3 regions of the Psychrobacillus psychrodurans genome follow, and region 1 is predicted to be linked to each of the others. Evidence: riboswitches for the same ligand, from Rfam matches in the RefSeq annotation. Region 1 holds a riboswitch; each other region holds the start of a gene.
What was found. A riboswitch is a leader RNA that binds a small molecule or an ion and turns the genes downstream of it on or off. The one in region 1 is predicted to bind S-adenosylmethionine.
Positions count from the first base shown of each region.

Region 2: linked by a shared signal. The riboswitch ahead of ACQCPR_RS18290 (acyl-CoA dehydrogenase family protein) and the one ahead of metA (homoserine O-acetyltransferase MetA) in region 1 are both predicted to bind S-adenosylmethionine.
Region 3: linked by a shared signal. The riboswitch ahead of ACQCPR_RS16355 (bifunctional homocysteine S-methyltransferase/methylenetetrahydrofolate reductase) and the one ahead of metA (homoserine O-acetyltransferase MetA) in region 1 are both predicted to bind S-adenosylmethionine.

Region 1 is NZ_CP189791.1:1,868,602-1,870,806, forward strand. It holds gene ACQCPR_RS08830 (methyl-accepting chemotaxis protein) at 1-1,106, shown strand, start outside; SAM riboswitch class I at 1,172-1,279, shown strand; gene metA (homoserine O-acetyltransferase MetA) at 1,354-2,205, shown strand, end outside.
Region 2 is NZ_CP189791.1:3,696,981-3,699,185, forward strand. It holds gene ACQCPR_RS18285 (catalase) at 1-1,106, opposite strand, end outside; SAM riboswitch class I at 1,269-1,369, shown strand; gene ACQCPR_RS18290 (acyl-CoA dehydrogenase family protein) at 1,474-2,205, shown strand, end outside.
Region 3 is NZ_CP189791.1:3,318,899-3,321,103, reverse strand. It holds gene ACQCPR_RS16360 (NERD domain-containing protein) at 1-640, shown strand, start outside; SAM riboswitch class I at 1,050-1,158, shown strand; gene ACQCPR_RS16355 (bifunctional homocysteine S-methyltransferase/methylenetetrahydrofolate reductase) at 1,230-2,205, shown strand, end outside.

The sequences.
Region 1 (2,205 bases):
CCATATTTATCGTATTATATTTCATGATTAGCGCTATTTTAAAACCAATCGGACAACTAAAAAAATTAATGGATTCTATTGCTGATGGAGATTTAACTGTACAAGCGAATATAAGGTCTAAGGACGAAATTGGTCAACTTGCTACAAACTTTAACAAAATGACTAGCAGTATGAATGAAATTATTCAGGTTGTAAAAGAGTCCGCAAATAATGTGCAGTCAAATTCTGAAAATTTAAGTGCTGTAGCTGAAGAAACAAATGCTTCAGCGGAACAAGTGTCATTAGCAGTTAGTGAAATTGCAGAAGGTGCATCTAAATCAGCAGAAGATGCTGGTGAAGTAACCGAGAGTTCCGTACACTTAAGCGAGCAAATCAATCTCATTAACGAAAAATCAATAACGATGACTGATATAGCTACTAAAGCAAATTTAATGAATACAAATGGTCAAAACCAAATGAGTGAATTGAAAACTTCTTTCCAAAACTGGGAGTCTAATCTTACCTCCATGTCTACATTGTTTACAACTTTAGAAGTTAGAGTAAAAGCGATTGGCAGTGTTATGGAAACCATTATGGAAATCTCATCACAAACGAATCTCCTCGCATTGAATGCAAGTATCGAAGCGGCCCGTGCAGGTGAGCATGGAAAGGGATTTGCGGTCGTTGCGGATGAGGTGCGAAAGCTTGCAGAGCAATCTGCTAAAGCCACAGAGGAAGTAAAACAAACTATTACGGAGCTACAAAGTGAATCCCATATTGTAGGGGAACAAATGACAGACACCATCAAAACATTCCGTGAACAGGGTTCTGTTGTAACTGATACAGAGTTAACATTTAGTGAAATATCAATATTGATGAATAGTTTACAAACATCTATTGATGCAGTTTCAGCAGAAATTGAACAAGTTTCCAACTATAAAGATCAGGTAGTAGATACTATTCAAGTGATGGCCGCAACTTCAGAACAAACTGCAGCTGCATGTGAAGAAGTGAGTGCGTCATCTGATGAGCAGTTACGAGCAATTCAATCGGTAGCTACAGCATCTGAGACATTAACAGATCTTAGTGATAAACTTGCGGAAGCAGTGAATCGTTTCAAAGTTTAAAAGAAGTTGAATTATTGGAAAACACATGTTAATATTCTTTAATAAAGAACAATATAATTTAATAACTCTTATCAAGAGAAGCAGAGGGACATGGCCCGTTGAAGCTTCAGCAACCTCTGATTTATCAGAAAGGTGCTAACTCCTACAAGATATAATTTCTTGAAAGATAAGAATCGAGAGCAAAACGTTCACCCTCTTTTCTTATATAAAGGAAAGAGGGTTTTTAAATTTAAGGGGGAGTACTATTTTGCCGATAAATATACCTAAACAATTACCTGCAGCTGAACTTCTTAAAAAAGAGAAAATATTTATCATGGATACCGACCGAGCAATAACTCAAGATATACGTCCATTAAACATAATTATTTTGAACCTTATGCCTGAAAAGGAGAAAACCGAACTTCAATTGTTACGATTATTAGGGAATACATCCCTCCAAGTAAATGTGACATTTTTACATATGGCAACACATGATTCCAAAAATGTTAGTAAAACTCATTTAGATACTTTCTATACTACTTTTGAGGATATCAAACACAGAAAATTTGATGGAATGATTATTACAGGTGCTCCAATTGAGCATTTATCATTCGAGGATGTTAATTATTGGCCAGAAATGACTGAAATAATGGAATGGTCCAAAACGCATGTGACCTCTGTTCTTCATATTTGTTGGGGAGCGCAGGCAGCGCTTTATCATCATTATAGTATTGGTAAATTCGACCTGCCCAAAAAATGTTTTGGTGTATTTAGTCATCGGTTATCCGATCCAACCATTCAATTAGTACGAGGATTTAATGATGAATTTTATGCACCTGTATCTCGTTACACTGCTGTGTTATACGACGAGATTAAACAAGACCCTCGACTGATATTGCTTTCCAATTCGGAAGATGCAGGTGTTTTCCTAGTAATATCTAAAGATAAAAAGCATATTATGATTACTGGTCACTTAGAGTATGATGCAACAACACTTGCAGATGAATACCAAAGAGATATAGCAAAAGGTGTGGAGATTGATGTTCCAGAAAATTATTTTCCAAACAATGATCCAACACAAAAGCCAATGAACTCATGGCGGTCACATACACATTTGCTA
Region 2 (2,205 bases), 1.8 Mb from region 1:
AGACGGATTAATTGTGTATCTGTATAAGAAAATAATCGTCCTTGAAGTAGTGGATCATTTGAGAAATCTATTCCTGGTACAACACTTCCTGGATGGAACGCAACTTGCTCAGTTTCAGCAAATACATTATCTACGTTACGATTTAATGTCATCTTCCCTAAAATTTTTACTGGTATCTCTTCCTCTGGCCATAGTTTAGTAGGATCCAAAATATCAAAATCAAATTTAAATTCGTCTTCCTCTGCGATAAGTTGGACTCCAAATTCATACTCAGGATAATCCCCATTATCAATCGCATCATATAGGTCACGACGATGGAAATCCGGATCTTTCCCATTTATCTTTTGTGCTTCATCCCATACAACTGAATGGGTACCAAGTAGTGGTTTCCAATGAAATTTTACAAAATGGGATTTACCTGCCTCGTTAATGAAACGAAATGTATTTACACCGAACCCTTCCATCATACGAAAGCTACGTGGTATAGCCCTATCTGACATTGTCCACATGATCATATGTGCCGTCTCCTGATTGTTAGCAACAAAATCCCAAAACGTATCATGTGCAGTCGCAGCCTGCGGAATTTCATTGTGTGGCTCTGGCTTTATAGCATGCACCAGGTCTGGAAATTTAATAGCATCTTGAATGAAAAAGACAGGAATATTATTTGCTACTAAATCATAATTTCCTTCTTCCGTATAAAACTTAGTAGCGAATCCTCTAGCATCGCGAGCTAATTCACCAGATCCACGTGAACCTGCCACAGTAGAAAACCTTACAAACACTGGAGTCTTTGTGCCAGGTGTTTGTAAGAACTTTGCCTTCGTAAATTCACTTGCTGATTCGTATAATTCGAATTCCCCATGAGCTGCATAACCTCTAGCATGTACTACTCTTTCTGGTATGCGCTCATGATCAAAATGCGTCATTTTTTCACGAAAATGGAAATCTTCTATCAAAGTAGGACCTCGTTCTCCTGCTTTTAGAGAAAATTCATCTTCAGATATTTTTAGTCCTTGATTCGTAGTCAATGCTTGTCCTTGATCGTCCACACGGAATTTTTCTAATTGTTCATCTTTGCTATTTCCAGTTACTTTCTTATCCAAACAAACTCCTCCTCTACTTATATCTACACTATTGTTTATACCCTGAATGACAGTTCAAAAACCCCTAAAATAGAATCAAACACTTAATTCATACTAAATCGATAAGAATTACTATTGACTTCTTGCAGATTAAGTAGTACGATTATTCCCACAACTCCATACTACTTATTAAGAGAAGCTGAGGGACTGGTCCGATGATGCTTCAGCAACCGCCACTTCTATGGTATGGTGCTACTTCCAGCAAGAAACTTGAGAGATAAGTGTACATAAAATTACTTACTCTTTTGATTTTCAAAAGGGTTTTTTATTTGCATTTAAAACCAACTTAACACATAGGAATAATTAAAATCAAAAGGAGACGACAACTGTGAATAACTTGTACATCAAAACGGAAAAACAGCAGTATTGGATCAATCAGTTATATGAGTTAGAAGAAAAATTTAAAAGTAAATCCGCCGAAATTGATGAACAATCTATTTTTCCAAAAGAAAACGTGGATGATTTGATCAATATCGGATATGCAAGCCTTACACTACCCGAATCGTATGGTGGTAATGGATTTTCTGTATACGATATGGTTCTTTTACAAGAAACACTTGCTAGCTTTGATGCCAACACAGCCCTATCAGTAGGTTGGAGCTTAGGTGTTGTTGGTGAACTATTTGAAAACAAACTTTGGAAAAAAGAGAAACTCGACTTTTTTGCAGCAGAAGTATTAAATGGCGCACTCATAAATCGTTCTGTCAGTGAAGCTCAAACTGGAAGCCCAACGCGTGGGGGTAGGCCTGGAACTATAGCCATAAGAAAAGGAGATTCTTGGGTACTAAATGGACGTAAAATATTCACGACCGCATCCCCTGTACTATCCTACTTTTTAACATCTGCATGGATTGAGGAAAAAGAAAAAGTTGGTTTCTTCCTTATTCCTCGCAATACAGCTGGCCTTTCCATTGAAGAAACCTGGGATGTTGTATCCATGCGAGGAACGAGTAGTAATGACTTAGTATTGAATAACGTAATCGTTCATGAGTCAAATCTAGTAGAGCTCCCCGAGTTCGCAAGTGGTGGAAAGATTAATGGGTGGCTATTACATATACCA
Region 3 (2,205 bases), 1.5 Mb from region 1:
ACAAAACCCTGCGCAGTTAGAGCGCGAAACACCCAATGGTAAAGTCGATGTTTTTGAAAGCCCAGAAATTCAGTTATCGCGAAATATTCAATTACTACAAGAATGGCTGGGGAATCATGGGCTGACAATCCCAATATACGGTGTTATTGTTCTTAGCAATCCAAAAGTGAGAGTAATTGAACCACCGAAAAAACTTAGTGCTATTCTCCCGCAAACCATCCCAGTATATTTACGTAATCTTCCCCGCGAAAATGTATATTTTGATTCTGAAAAAATGAAAAAATTTGAAAATCAAATAAAAGTAGGTCAACAAACTTATATTCCTTTTCCAATGTGCACACGCTGGGGTATTAATCCTGAAAATTTAAGAAGCGGTGTCCAGTGTGAAAGCTGTAATTTTCATGGAATGGAAAAAAGAAAAAATGGCTGGACTTGTCCTCGTTGTGGTTATTTTGATAAGCTCGGACATGAAAGGGCCATAAGGGATTGGTTTATGCTGATTAGCGATACTATAACTAATAAACAATGTAGAGACTTTCTACATTTAGAATCAAAATATATCGCGCACAGAATCTTGCAATCAATGAATTTAACCAAGATAGGAACATCCAGAAACACTAAGTATAAATGGATATGGTAAAGAACCTGTGCATATACTGAAAAAGATAGAAAAAGAGAGAATCGCTAGAATGTAGCGGAGAATCACTAGAATGTAGTGGAGAATCGCTAGAATGAAGCGGAGAATCGCTAGAATGTAGTGGAGAATCGCTAGAATGTAGTGGAGAATCGCTAGAATGTAGTGGAGAATCGCTAGAATGTAGTGGAGAATCGCTAGAATGTAGTGGAGAATCGCTAGAATGTAGTGGAGAATCGCTAGAATGTAGTGGAGAATCACTAGAATGAAGCGAAGAATCGCTAGAATGAAGAAGAAAATCACTTAAATAGGATAAATAAACACTTAGCGAAGTGTATAGAAAATTCAAAACACATCTTGACGCTTTAGTGGAATAAAGGTACGATATGTTTAATTAAAAAATTGAATAATGAAATTCTTATCAAGAGAAGCCGAGGGACTGGCCCTACGAAGCTTCAGCAACCAGCCAATTAATTGGTCAGGTGCTAAATCCAGCAGACTTTACAAAGTCTGAAAGATGAGAAGGTGGTATCTAGCATACTCGTAAAGCCTTCTTTTCATGGAAGGCTTTTTTATATGGAGAGGATGGATACAAATGAGGTTATTAGAGAAATTACAGTCGTCTATACTGACAGCGGATGGGGCAATGGGTACGCTACTTTATTCGTACGGAATTGACTATTGCAATGAGGAATTAAACATTCAAAAGCCGGAAATTATTGAGAAGATACATCAGGATTATATTGAGGCCGGAGCAGATATTATTCAAACGAATACGTATGGAGCGAATGCCATTAAATTGGCGCGTTACGGGCTAGAAAACCAACTGAAAGAAATAAATGAAGCGGCTATCCAAATTGCTAAAAGAGCTGCTGCACCGGGCAACCAATTTGTCCTCGGTACGATTGGGGGCATTCGAGGAATTCGGAAAAGTGATGCCACTCTCGATGAGATTATCCATTCACTTGATCAGCAAGCCATCCAACTGTTAGCGGGAGATCCAGATGGTTTATTACTCGAAACCTATTATGACTTGGAAGAATTAAAGACTACTGTGACTTATCTTCGTACCTTAACTGATATACCAATTATAGCCCAAGTATCCATGCATGAGCCCGGTATTCTTCAAAATGGCTTACCACTTAATGATGCTCTACTTCAGCTTGAAGCAATTGGGGCGAACATAGTTGGAGTCAACTGTCGACTAGGTCCCCATCATACAATTCAAGCATTTGAAGGAGTAAACCTTCCGAATAAGGCTTTTCTCTCTGCTTATCCAAATGCGAGTTTACTGGATATAGATGAAGGGCGAATTGTCTATGAGTCCGATGCTGAATATTTTGGAAAAGCGGCGTTATATCTTAGGGATGCTGGAGTACGACTAATAGGAGGTTGCTGCGGGACGACACCAAAGCATATCGAAGCAGTAAAAAAACATATTGGTCATTTAGCACCGATTACGAGTAAGGTTGTTGAAAACAGAAAGCCGATTATTATTCAAGACGCCAAGCCGACTAACACACTGGCTCTCCATGAAAAAGCAAAAACAGAAAGGACGATTATTGTTGAGC